DNA from 4 places in the Paenibacillus sp. FSL R7-0345 genome. Region 3 is predicted to be linked to each of the others. Evidence: riboswitches for the same ligand, from Rfam matches in the RefSeq annotation. Region 3 holds a riboswitch; each other region holds the start of a gene.

Region 1 (3,115 bases), 460 kb from region 3:
ACCAATAATACAAACCATCAATTATTTCACTTACTTCGCCCCCTTCTGCCCAGTTATACAGGTTCATAACGGCTAGTTCATCACGAGTACTCGCAATAACCTTGTCATGCCTATCTACGATTGTGATATTCATTAGTCTATTATTCGCCAGCTTTTTTAACTCTGTTGTAACATAGTTAAGATTTAGAGCGCCTACGGCCACCCCTGTAAATTCGCCGCTAATCATAATAGGGGAGCCTACAACCACAATGGGCTCGTTAACGCCGCCTCTTCCAAGAAACACATCGGAAACAACGGATTGGTGTTTTTCTTTCATATATTCAAAGTAAGGCCGATCCGAGAAGCTTAAGCCAATCGTTGACTCTCCTTTGTCATTCAGTAATGGAGAGAACAGCTTTGTAACTCCGTTACGATCAGCAATGTATGATGTAATAAAATCGGGATATGACGCCAGTAGATAAGCCACATGGCGCTGCAAGGAATCCATCTTTTCCATCCTATTCTCAGCCGCCGCCATCGATAAAGTATTCACTGCGGCAACATGAACTTTTCCCCACTCTGTGAGATCATCGCAGATGATAGCCGAATCTCGTTCAGTCTCTGACTTTATTTTTTCATTCATGTTGTGATACTGTTCATGGCCGATCATCACCGTCACCAGAAGCAAAGTTATAAAGGTAAGTGTGACAAATATGTTGAAAAGCACATCATGAAGAGAGCTCGACATTTTGCGTTTTTGGAATGACGGCCATTTAATAAGAGGCAGATAAGTAAAGATTAAACTGGAAATTAATACATTTAAAATACCATTTACGGCATCCTTAAGCACAACCAGCAGGGAAGCGGTAAAATTCATATCCAGGGCATAACGATAGAATACCCATATGAGGGGCATCCCTAAAATCATCCAATATAGGCTATCAATAAGAACAATCCTTTTCCCTCTGTAGAAGACGCCGACAAATAAAGTTTCCAGCACAAAAACAAACATAGCGTAAGGATGATTCCAAAGAAACAACGTGTAACCATTTACAATAGCCGATGCCACTAGAGCCCATTTAAGACCATATATCCGCAATATCAAAAAGGTGAATATACTGCCGAAGATAAAATTGACCCCCAGCAATAGGGATAGGTTGAGCATATTACCTAGTAGTCCAAAAACAATCAGAGCTATGATAAATACAATCGACTTATTAGATTTACTCACTGTTCCCCCACCTTATGAATCAGGCCCATTGCAACAAAAAACCTCTCCCGAAAAGGAGAGGTTTCCTTGCCTTCGGTAACTGGCTGGCATAACATATCTGAATTGGAAATGTGATAGCCCCTGTAGTTTTGCGACCCCGTTTTTCAACGAGTGTGCCCTATTATTATTGAGATTATCTGAAAGACAATACATTATTCGACATTAATCTACAAGCTGACACTAATTATAGTTTATACTACTGGGTGTTACAACCATTTTCTGCATTTCTGAATGGCACCGTTCATATCAACTTATAGCAGGTAGGAGTGCTCAGACTGCAACGATCTCTTCATTGGTCAACATCGAAGGGCGGATGATGGGTATGGAAGGCGAAAACACACGCCGAAGGGGGAGCATATTTATTACGGGTTACGTGGAGGCCAAAGCCACCGGTCTCCGTATAGCCTCAGTGAAACTCATTGTATCTGTTAACAGCATGTCCCGGAAACCGCGTCATTATAGGATTTTTAACCGCCACGTATAATCCAAAACAGCCGCAAAAACGAAAAAGACACCTTTAAAGGTGTCTTTCACTTTACTCCATATGGAGCCGAGGGGAGTCGAACCCCTGTCCGAAGATAACGGCACATAAGTTTCTACGAGTGTAGTCACGGATTTGATGTCACCCTAGAAGCTCCCCATCTGAATTGACTTGGCAAAGAAGTATAAGGTGAGGCATAATTAGTAATTACTTTCTCAAAGCATTGATCTCTTGCTCTGTTAATCCAGTCGCCTTAGCAATCGTTGTTATGTCCAGATTCATGGCAAGCATATTTTTAGCCACTTTTTTTATACCTGCTAGTTCTGCACTTCCCAGCATAGAAGCCTCATCATGCAAATACTTCTGTCTGGCCTCATACAATCGTCTAGCCTCTGAATCCTGACTCAAATATTGCAAGGTGTCCATTGCCTTCTCCAATCCTGGCTCATTCATCTTCAGCACCTCCCATTGTGATGTATCGGCACCTTTCAGAAACAACAGCCAATTGATCAATCCGCCTTCAGACGGAACTCTATGTTCATCCAGCTTCGGCAACTCCAAGAAATGAACCTCGATGTCATCAATCAAGGATATCCCTGTTCGGTCTTCCCGCAAATGAAATACGTTATGATATTGTTCATTCTTTAATAACGTATAGTTTAAAATGTTGATCGTTACGCATTTCTTCAACTCTGGATACTTGTCTCCCTCACTCAGTTGACTCGCATACCGTTTGCTCCAATAAAAAAGCGTTCGTTTCTCTATATCATACTTATTGAAAAGCTGCATCTCTATATCAATCAGTTTGCCTTCAGAGGTCTTGGCGTAAACATCTAAGATGGACTGTTTGTCGTGGGGATCGTCTTTATCCGTATAAGGATTCATCAGGATGATCTCGGTCAGCGGCGGCTCGCCAGCTTCTGTGAAAATACGGTTAAGGAACGCCAGCAGCACATCCTTATTGTTCTCGCTGCCAAATATCCGTTTGAACACAAAGTCAACACGTGGGTCCAGTAAATCCATCGGCATCAGCTCCATTCTTTAATATTTATTATAACATTTTTCATTTTGAATGGGCTTCGAGGGAGAATACCTAAAACGAAAAAAGACACCCCTAAAGGTGTCTTTCTAAATACTCCATATGGAGCCGAGGGGAGTCGAACCCCTGTCCGAAGATAACGGCACATAAGTTTCTACGAGTGTAGTCACGGATTTGATGTCACCCTAGAAGCCCCCCGTAACCGGGTCCTCTTCGGGTCAGCCTGATTATCTTCTTCTGCTGACCCCAGGCGGAGACCAGACAGCGTATCCCACTACTTGTTAGCCCCTATCCCTGTCACATGGGCGATGCAGGGTAGAAGCACGCACACAGGTTATTAAGCTGC
Region 2 (3,115 bases), 950 kb from region 3:
GGCTTTATCCAGTTCCTAAAATTCAACGCCGTAGGTTTGCTTAATACATTAATCGATTTTGCAGTATTTACACTACTGCACTCGCTGGGGATGATGAATGCTCCGGCGCAGGTTATTTCTTATAGTGCGGGGACAGCGAACAGTTTTTTTTGGAACAAGAAGGTGACCTTCAGTGACCGGGCGGCAGCTAAGGACGGTTCCGACCGGCTCCAGCTGGTGAGGTTTATCATCCTCAATCTGGCAGTGCTCGGCATTTCAGTACTGCTGATGCATTTTCTGACTGACAGCTTCGGGGTTCAGGTGCTTATAGCCAAGGTGCTGGTTACGTTTGTTACGGTGCTTATCAACTTTTTCGGAAGCCGGTTGTGGGTGTTCTAGGCAACCACCGGGATTGGGGCTGACCTGTTCAAAAATGTAAAGGGGGATGTTCATGCGCAAGTTTTCCTATCTAATTATATTGGCGGGCGTCCTTATTATGCTGTATCCGAAAGCGAATGAATGGTACAACGACAAGCAGCAGGCGAAACTGCTGGAGGAAGTAGAACAAGCCTACAGTGAGCTTACTCCGGCAGCTGAACCGGATCTGCAAAAGCCCTATGCTGAGGTGACCCAGCTGTTGGCCGAGGAGTCGGAACAGGAGGAAGAGGTCCAGCCAGCGGCTGAGCCGGCTGAAGAGATCGCAGTTGGCGGCAAAATCACCGGGATCATCACGATTGACCGGATCGATCTGAAGCTGCCTGTACTTGAAGGTGCGACAAAAGCGAATATGAAGCATGCTGCCGCCCATATGAAGGAGACAGCTCCGCTGGGTGAGGTGGGGAATGCAGCTATAGCAGCGCACAGATCCAGAACGGCCGGCCGGCTTTTTAACAGGCTGGATGAAGTGAAGATTGGAGATACAATCAAGATTAAGACAAGCGCAGAGGAGTATCAGTACGAAGTTTATGATATCTCTATTGTAGAACCGACGGACGTGTCGGTGCTGAACGGCAATGATAAGGACAAAATCCTCACTTTAATTACCTGCGATCCGCTTGTTAATCCGACTCACCGGCTGATTATTCATGCAAAGCTATCTTAGAATCAAAGAGAAAAAGGGATTCAGCGCGAAATATTAAAAAATTTATTGAAATATGCTGAAATTCTAGTAAATTAGGTCTTGTATCTAGGCGAATATATGGTAGTATATAACTATAAAAGCACGCACGATAACGGCAAACCTATCGAAAGGTAGGGACGCAAAGCTAAAGGGCCTTCCCGTAAGGATGGCAGCCAGCTACCGAATGAAGGGCTTTTTTTGTTGGCTATACGATCCAAAATCTAGCATTTTTGGTAGATTGAGAGAGATAAAGCTGCACACGATAACGGCAAACCTATCGAAAGGTAGGGACGCAAAGCTAGAGGGCCTTCCCGTAAGGATGGCAGCCAGCTACCGAAAGGAGTTTTATCCATGAAAAAATTTTACTTCATGCTGTTAACATTATTCGTAGTTGTCACTTCCGTTCAGACAAGCACTGCTTCAGCTGCTACTGCAGACTCAAGCTGGTTGAATACTTCCAAGCTCGATCAGGGCGTTGTTGCAGTATCCTATGATGTACCTGCTGACAAACGCATCAAAGTTATGATCACCAAGGGCGGTAACAGCTACACTTACAACCTGTATGCTTCCCAGTCGACAGAATCCTTCCCGCTGCAACAAGGCAACGGCACTTATAAAGTATCTGTTCTTGAGAACACAACCGGCAACAAATACAAAGTAGTAACTTCCGAAGATGTTGAGCTTAACCTTAGCAATGCTAACGCTGTATACTTGAGCTCCGTACAGAACGTTAAATGGACCTCTTCCGATAAAGCCGTACTGAAAGCTAAACAGCTTACACAAGGTCTGACTACAGACGAAGCTAAAGTAAAAGCGATTTATAACTACATCGTAGCAAATGTTAAATATGACAACACACTGGCTACAACAGTAACGCAGGACTATATTCCTAATAACGACAATACATTGCTCTCCAAAAAGGGCATTTGCTATGACTATGCTTCCCTGTTCGCCACTATGCTTCGCAGTGAAGGCATCCCTACTAAATTGGTAATGGGTAACACCAGCTATGTTTCGACATACCACGCCTGGAACGAAGTTCTGCTGAACGGCAAATGGGTAACAATCGATACTACTGTTGATGCAGGTCTGGCTAAGAACAATAAAGATGTTGGCCTTACTAAAGTAGCAAGCAAATATAGCGCTGCTAAATTCTACTAAGAACGAAGAAAATATAGTGGTAAGAAGACGGACTGCTTATTTATTTAAGCGGTTTGTCTTTTTTTTGATTAAGGGGTTGCTTTTTGTCGGTAATGTGGGGTATTATAAGTGAACGTTGTTACAGCGCGTCAAGGTTTAGCTGAAATTGACTGAAAAAGACATTTCAAAAAAAGCTTGCGTTTCTGAAACAAACGTGATATATTATAAGAGTTGCTGACGACGAGAGCGTAGGAGTCAACGACGAGCTTGATCTTTGAAAACTGAACAACGAGTGAGTATCGGAAATCACTTCGGTGAGATCCAAAGTAGAGAATGTAAATTCTCGTCAGATGTTTCAAAATGAGCAATCGCTCTTTTCGATAGTTTTCGGATGGTTATTTCCTCGGAGTAATTCGGGTGTGGTAACTACTCGGAAAAACCTTATTGGAGAGTTTGATCCTGGCTCAGGACGAACGCTGGCGGCGTGCCTAATACATGCAAGTCGAGCGGAGCTTATCCTTCGGGGTAAGCTTAGCGGCGGACGGGTGAGTAACACGTAGGCAACCTGCCCCTTAGTCTGGGATAACTACCGGAAACGGTAGCTAATACCGGATAATTTCTCTTTTCGCATGAGGAGAGAATGAAAGGCGGAGCAATCTGCTGGTAAGGGATGGGCCTGCGGCGCATTAGCTAGTTGGTGGGGTAACGGCTCACCAAGGCGACGATGCGTAGCCGACCTGAGAGGGTGAACGGCCACACTGGGACTGAGACACGGCCCAGACTCCTACGGGAGGCAGCAGTAGGGAATCTTCCGCAATGGGCGAAAGCCTGACGGAGCAACGCCGCGTGAGTGATGAAGGTTTTCGGATCGTAAAG
Region 3 (3,115 bases):
GACCCTTCATCAGGCCGGGGAGATGGGCGTATTTGCCCTCCAGCAGGAGCAGCACGACCAGCCCGTACTTCACAGGCTGCTGACGGGAGCGGAGATTCTCCTCCAGCATCAGGGCGGCATTTCTGAGCAGCATCAGCTCCTCCATCAGCTGACTCGGGAATTGATGCAGCCGGTGCTGTATTGCACCACAGTCGCCGCAATAAATGTGGCTGTCTGTAACCTTGCCGCGGATGACTACACTGCCGGTAGCGGCAATGACGGCATGACGGACGTCGCCGGATATGTATACGTTTCCTAATACTTCTATAGTACAGTGATCCGCGATTCCGTCCGGGGCTATTACATCTCCTGCGAATAGAACAGGACTGTCTGCTGATGTCATGCTCTCCTGGATGATATGGGTTTCCGGAAAATCAATGCTCATAGTCCGGGTTCCCCAGCCTGTAATCCGCGGCCGTCCATCGCGGAGTGCGACAATTTCGCCGCCCGGGAGCAGGGAATAGCAATCAGCAGGCTTCAGGGTAATATCCTCCGGCCGGGGCGGTGGCAAAATGCTGCCGTGCACATTGAAGCCGGGCCTTCCTTCCTGCGGAGGCAGCTTGCGGGCAAGTATCCCGCCTGTCCGCGCAGAAGGAATCTCCGGATAATCAGGAACATCGTCATCAGTCCCGGGCAGCCTGGCCGGCAGCTCCAGCCGGCCGTCTATTCCAGGCAGCGGCGGCTTGCCCACAGCGATACAAACCGGAAGATAGGTCGGATTATTCAGCTCGGCATACAGGGCAGGAATGTTGAGATTAGGCATAAAGGAGCTTGAGGAGAAGTCGGCCAGGATCTGATTGACGGTCAGCCTGGACAGGAGCAGATCATAATTCGGCTCTGCCCGGACACAGACCTGGGCCGAGGCGGGGCAATTGACCAGCTTCCAGGCATACTTTTCAACCCGGTAGAGTGTAAAATAAGCGCTTAGCCCGTCTTCAGACACGGTAATCTGGTACTGCGGCTTCTCGCTGATTTCCCAGCTCAGCTGGACAGATGAAGTGATGGCGGCAGGCTCATTTACTTTGATCCGGTTAATCTTGAGGACAACGGGGTGAAGGGCAGAGATAACGGCAGCCTTGCCGCCGGGTAAGGGAGGAGTGATAAAGATCTGGTCGTTCTGCACGATGACCTTTCCGTTCTTCTCCTCATTGCCGGGTGTCCCGCTAAGCGGCCGGGACTGGGCGGAAGAATACGTTGAGTGGTCAGAGCTGAAGGAAGGCCCGGTGCTGAACGCATGCCGTGGCTGTTCAAGGGTGTGATGCGGCATTGTTTTAACCTCGCTTTTAGAATGATCCGAAACCGGCAGCCTGGCAGCCATGAATGCACATAGCATTGTTAGGCCCATTGCTTTGCGTCCTGCCCTTTCAGACAGTTTGCCTTTATACATGAGACATTGATAAACATTCAGCCTGAGGTCATTTATTGGGTCAGAGTTGACAATAAAGATTCATAACTGGTGCTATAGTACTGAATTTAGGCACTGCTGCAAATAAGCTTAATTTTAATACTTGTGCAGCGAGTTTTCAACTGTAAATTCATCCGGAAAGTGCAGCTGAAGTACGGTGTGCAAGCCGGTAATGGGTCTTTATCTCCAGTCAGACGCCGGGACATAAAAAACTATAAAAAAAGGGCCCTCCCAAGCTTACAGCTTGTGGGAGAGTCCTTTGCTGCCGAGGCGGATACTGCGGGCCGCTTCGCCTCTAACCGGCACGGGCGCGGCGGAAACGGCCGCATAATCGGCCTGTTCAATTACATCAAGCACCCGGTTCAGGTGAGAAAAGACGGCGCCGAGATCACGGATCGCGGTCAGCGGGCATTCGGCCTGCAGCTCCGAGAACCAGGACAGCTGCAGCTCGCGCGCCCGGCGCAGGCATTCCGGCAGCTGGCGCCGGGCTTCGGCATCAGACAGTGTTCTGGTGCCGTACAGGGCGATGCAGTCAGCTGCTGCGGACAACACCTCGTTCATCCGGTCCGAGGCAGCGTAGTGGGCAGGCAGCAGGGTAAGCTCTTCGGCAATCTCCTGAAGATAAAAGTGAACCTTCTGCAAATGCGAAGTAGCCTGGACCAGCCCGCGCATATCTTTACGGCAAGGATAGTGCGACAGCGTGTGCAGCAGCTCCTTCTGCAGGCTGCTGCTCTTCGCGAGCAGTCCGCCGGAGCGTTTCAGCATATCACGGGCAGGCTCGCCGTTTCTGCCGCCGGCAGCGAGTCTGCTTAAAGAATCAGCCAGCAGCAGGCTTCCTTCAAGCGCCAGACCCTTCACTTTAGCGAAGCCCTTCGGCGGGACGACAATGATATTAATCAAGAGGGCGATGAGTACACCGATCAGCGTTTCGGCGAGCCGCCATACGACATAATGGTCATGGTAGAAGGTGAGTGCAAGCACGGCAGTTACGCCAACCTGCGAGACAGCCTGGATATTAATCCGGCAGGCGGTGGCGACGCCGATGCCGATCAGCAGAATCAGCAGGATGGAGACAATGCTGATATCCATGAAGCGGCCGACAACCAGGCTGACTGTTCCGCCAAGCACAATGCCAAGCAGGCGGTAGCAGCCTTTTTCCAGTGAAGCCTTCACTGTGCCCTGAGTGATCAGAATTGCAGCCAGCGGTGCAAAGTATAGGTAATGGTCGCCATAAAGGCGGTGGACGGCCAGCCAGGAGAGGGTAGCGGCCAGTGTAATCCGTATCATATAAAGGGATAATCCAAATTTTTCAAGGCGTTCCTGTAACCCCTCGTTCATTTCAGTCATCTTCTTTCGTAAAAAGGGAAATTTTCATAGCTGTTTCAGCCGTTTTCATTATAGCATCTCAAAGCGGGCGTGCCGGGCCGATATTTTACGAAGTTGTTAAGATTAGGTCTGAGTGTTTACATTGTTCGTTATCGCATATATGGGATTCATCCGATATGCTATATAATATGAAATGTTGTCGAAGCAGGGGCGGAATTGTCGGTACAGGCGGGGCTCCGCCGGTAGAAGCCGATTGTGCACTGTAAGATAAGGGTAAAATAGGTTGTATTACATAAGGTAAGGAGGTTGTTAGCTATAGCTACCCCGGAAGGCACTATTATTTCT
Region 4 (3,115 bases), 790 kb from region 3:
GTTGCCTTTACTGTAGTGCCTGGATCCGTTACGCTGCCCAGCGGAATCTCATCATCAAGCACAATTTCATCCTCGGGGCCAGGTCCGGCTGTCGGACTTGGCGCAGGTGTAGTCTTCGGCACGGCTATTACACCTCCTACAGCCGACGTTGCACTAGGCCCCGGACCAAGCGGTACAGGATTATCATCAATAGCCAGTTCTTCATCGGTTACGATCGTGCCTATGACTGTCGGGCCTGACGGTGTCGGTACGGTGCCCCCCGGGATAGCAACGATACTGGTCGGAGCCGGTGTGGCGGCGTTTGTTGCTGTTGGAGTCGTCACCGGAGTTCCGGTTGTCGGTGTTGCTGCCGGCGGTGCCGTTGCCGGCGTCCCCTGAGTTGGCGTCGGTGTCGCTGCAGTGGTAGGAACCGGTGTTGGCGTGCTTGTTGGCCCTGCCGTCGGCGTTGGCGTCGGTGTTGCTGTCGGCGTTGGCGTTGGTGTCGGTGTCGGTGTCGGTGTTGCTGTCGGCGTTGGTGTCGGTGTTGCTGTCGGCGTTGGCGTCGGTGTCGGTGTTGCTGTCGGCGTTGGTGTCGGTGTCGGCGTCGGTGTTGCTGTCGGCGTCGGTGTTACTGTCGGCGTCGGTGTTACTGTCGGCGTCGGTGTTGCTGTCGGCGTCGGTGTTGCTGTCGGCGTCGGTGTTGGTGTTGGTGTTGGTGTTGGTGTTGGTGTTACTGTCGGCGTCGGTGTTGGCGTCGGTGTTACTGTCGGCGTCGGCGTTGGCGTCGGTGTTACTGTCGGCGTCGGCGTTGGCGTTGGTGTTGGTGTTGGTGTTGGTGTTACTGTCGGCGTTGGTGTTGGTGTTGGTGTTGGTGTTGGTGTTGGTGTTGGTGTTGGTGTAGCTGGTGTTCCGTTGTCACGGCCGGTGTACGGCTTATGGTGGAATTCCCCGCTGCCTTCCAGTGAGGCGCCATACATGCTGCCGTTAATCTGCCCGTTATTAAAGGTAATCGCCGCATTCGGCGCCAGCACGGTGCCCATCACACCGATACTTTCCAGCCGCAGGGCAGTCGCCTGCGGGAAATTATAAAGCACTTTATTCTGGCTGACCCCTGTCAGCCCGTTCCCGTTTTTGAATGTGACAGAGCTGCCGTCTATATTAACAATTACAGTTGATCCTGCCGGAGCAGTGATCCGCAGCTCATTGGCGCCCGTTAGCACGCTGCCGGAAACCGAAAATACATTCAGTACGGGATCGGTACCAGTCAGTTTAATATTTCCATAGCTGTCTTCAGTCTTGCCGTTCACCGTCAGAGCTGCAAGCTCTTGGGATTTCGTACGAAGCAAGGCAAATTCCGAGACAAAGTTAATAACGTTCGCTTCCTGCCGCAGGGTTCCTGTACCGCCTCTAGGCTTGCCTGAGCCTGTATATGTACCTCCATAAACGGCGCTGCCGTTTACTTCCCCCATCTCGTAGTTCAGGTTACCGCCCGCAACCAGCGAATCCATTTCGGAACGCTCCTCGTTACTCAGGCTGTGGCCTACCGAATATCCGCCCTGTGAAAGCGTAATGTTACCGCCTGCCGCCATTCTGCCTTCAGAATCACTGTGGTAGCCTTTGAGATCACCAAGGACGAATACGTTGTATTTGCCCGCAATGCCCGGAAGAGGTGTGCTGTCGGCCCTTATTTTATCCTGGCCGGCAGCAGTCAGCCAACCCCCAACCAGCAGGACAGCAGCCATAGCCAAAGCAAAGGACAGTTTCAATACGGATTTACGTTTCATTAATAATTCCTCCCGTAAGATAACAATTTAAAGCTTGGCTACAGCAGCACCCCGCCTGAAAACAACAAAAAAGCCGCCAGGAAGACAAGCTTCACGGCGGCCGGACGATCATAGCGCTCTTCTCCCGAGGCTGTAGACTCCTGGCTTTGCGTCCCGCACTTTCATGCGGTTTGCGATTATACATGAGAAAGTATGTAATTTAAATTGTAATAACTAGTCTATGACATTTGTTACTTTAGCACTAAACTCAGTGTATTCCCTGATCCTCTATATTGTCAATCTATTCCTTATAATAATTTGGCAATAATATTAGAATTTTCTGGGAAAATGGCCTGTATGGAAGATTCTCAGTAACAAACCTATATAACTCTATCTATTATCAAAGTAATCCTCTTTTATACTCCGGAATACTCTCTTTTTTTATTTTAAATTTAATATATTCAAAATGTTTAATTCTAGTAGAATTGAACTACTAGTACCGCCTTAGATATTATACTCAACAGCCAAGTAAAAAAGACTGCCGCAGATAACCTGCTGACCGTCTTGCACCTTGTATTTTAGAGCAGCTGCAGCCAGCCGATCATTGACATCCAAAGCGGGATACTTAAAACCAGACCAAACAACAGACCGCGGCGGAGACTTCCTTCGTGATTCATCATCATGCTCCTTTTCAGCAGGTTTATTCTTATCTTCAGTATTTCAAATTCAATATAAAACAATTCTAAACATTTTATTGTGAAAAATATCACACCATTGATGATTTTTGTTAATTTTGTGCAGCAAAAAGGCCTTGTCATGGGAGTTGACAAGACCTGCAGGGTACCATATAACACTGGGGGGTGTTTGGTAGTTCTAATATAAAGGATCAACCTGAAAATCAGCTGATAGACACCTGAAAATTACATTAAAATAGTCCAGCAGCCTAAAGTGCCAAGCACAACAACCAGCGCTACAGGATAAAGGATTCTCCGGCTCACCTTATCTCTGAAGGTGAAAAATAAACACAGCATACAAAGCCACGCAATAAGGAGACTGCCCATTTCCTTTGCATACACTCCTTCCTGATTCCTGTTCTATAATTAAAAGATACCCGCGGGATAACAGATACATACCACTATACCAGTACAAATTTTGTCCTATATATAGAAGAAAAAAAAGCGGAACCCGGTACAATTCGGATTCCGCGCTGCATCAATTGTGTGATTCTAGCCTACGTCTGCATGAATCCGGAATTCTGCTCCCTTACTAATATAAAGCAAACCCGGGTCCAGTTCAAATGAAACTGATTCCCAGCAGCTCAAATACAGAGCTCCGCTCCCTCTGCCGCAAAAACAAAGCGCAGCATCGGACTG

What was found. A riboswitch is a leader RNA that binds a small molecule or an ion and turns the genes downstream of it on or off. The one in region 3 is predicted to bind cyclic di-GMP.
Region 1: another riboswitch for cyclic di-GMP. It lies ahead of NST84_RS00945 (EAL domain-containing protein); the one in region 3 lies ahead of NST84_RS29060 (flagellar assembly protein A).
Region 2: another riboswitch for cyclic di-GMP. It lies ahead of NST84_RS02930 (transglutaminase-like domain-containing protein); the one in region 3 lies ahead of NST84_RS29060 (flagellar assembly protein A).
Region 4: another riboswitch for cyclic di-GMP. It lies ahead of NST84_RS02240 (choice-of-anchor A family protein); the one in region 3 lies ahead of NST84_RS29060 (flagellar assembly protein A).

The regions. Positions count from the first base shown of each region.
Region 1 covers NZ_CP152002.1:188,821-191,935, reverse strand. The annotation lists gene NST84_RS00945 (EAL domain-containing protein) at 1-1,210, opposite strand, end outside; cyclic di-GMP riboswitch class I at 1,282-1,377, opposite strand; gene NST84_RS00940 (Rpn family recombination-promoting nuclease/putative transposase) at 1,938-2,753, opposite strand; RNA gene ssrA (transfer-messenger RNA) at 2,870-3,115, opposite strand, start outside.
Region 2 covers NZ_CP152002.1:674,165-677,279, forward strand. The annotation lists gene NST84_RS02920 (GtrA family protein) at 1-378, shown strand, start outside; gene NST84_RS02925 (class D sortase) at 431-1,081, shown strand; cyclic di-GMP riboswitch class I at 1,204-1,284, shown strand; cyclic di-GMP riboswitch class I at 1,357-1,437, shown strand; gene NST84_RS02930 (transglutaminase-like domain-containing protein) at 1,451-2,260, shown strand; rRNA gene NST84_RS02935 (16S ribosomal RNA) at 2,681-3,115, shown strand, end outside.
Region 3 covers NZ_CP152002.1:6,706,368-6,709,482, reverse strand. The annotation lists gene NST84_RS29060 (flagellar assembly protein A) at 1-1,357, opposite strand, end outside; cyclic di-GMP riboswitch class I at 1,338-1,427, opposite strand; gene NST84_RS29055 (FUSC family protein) at 1,682-2,731, opposite strand; gene NST84_RS29050 (ABC transporter ATP-binding protein) at 3,077-3,115, shown strand, end outside.
Region 4 covers NZ_CP152002.1:519,736-522,850, reverse strand. The annotation lists gene NST84_RS02240 (choice-of-anchor A family protein) at 1-1,763, opposite strand, end outside; cyclic di-GMP riboswitch class I at 1,856-1,948, opposite strand; gene NST84_RS02235 (alpha/beta hydrolase-fold protein) at 3,061-3,115, opposite strand, start outside.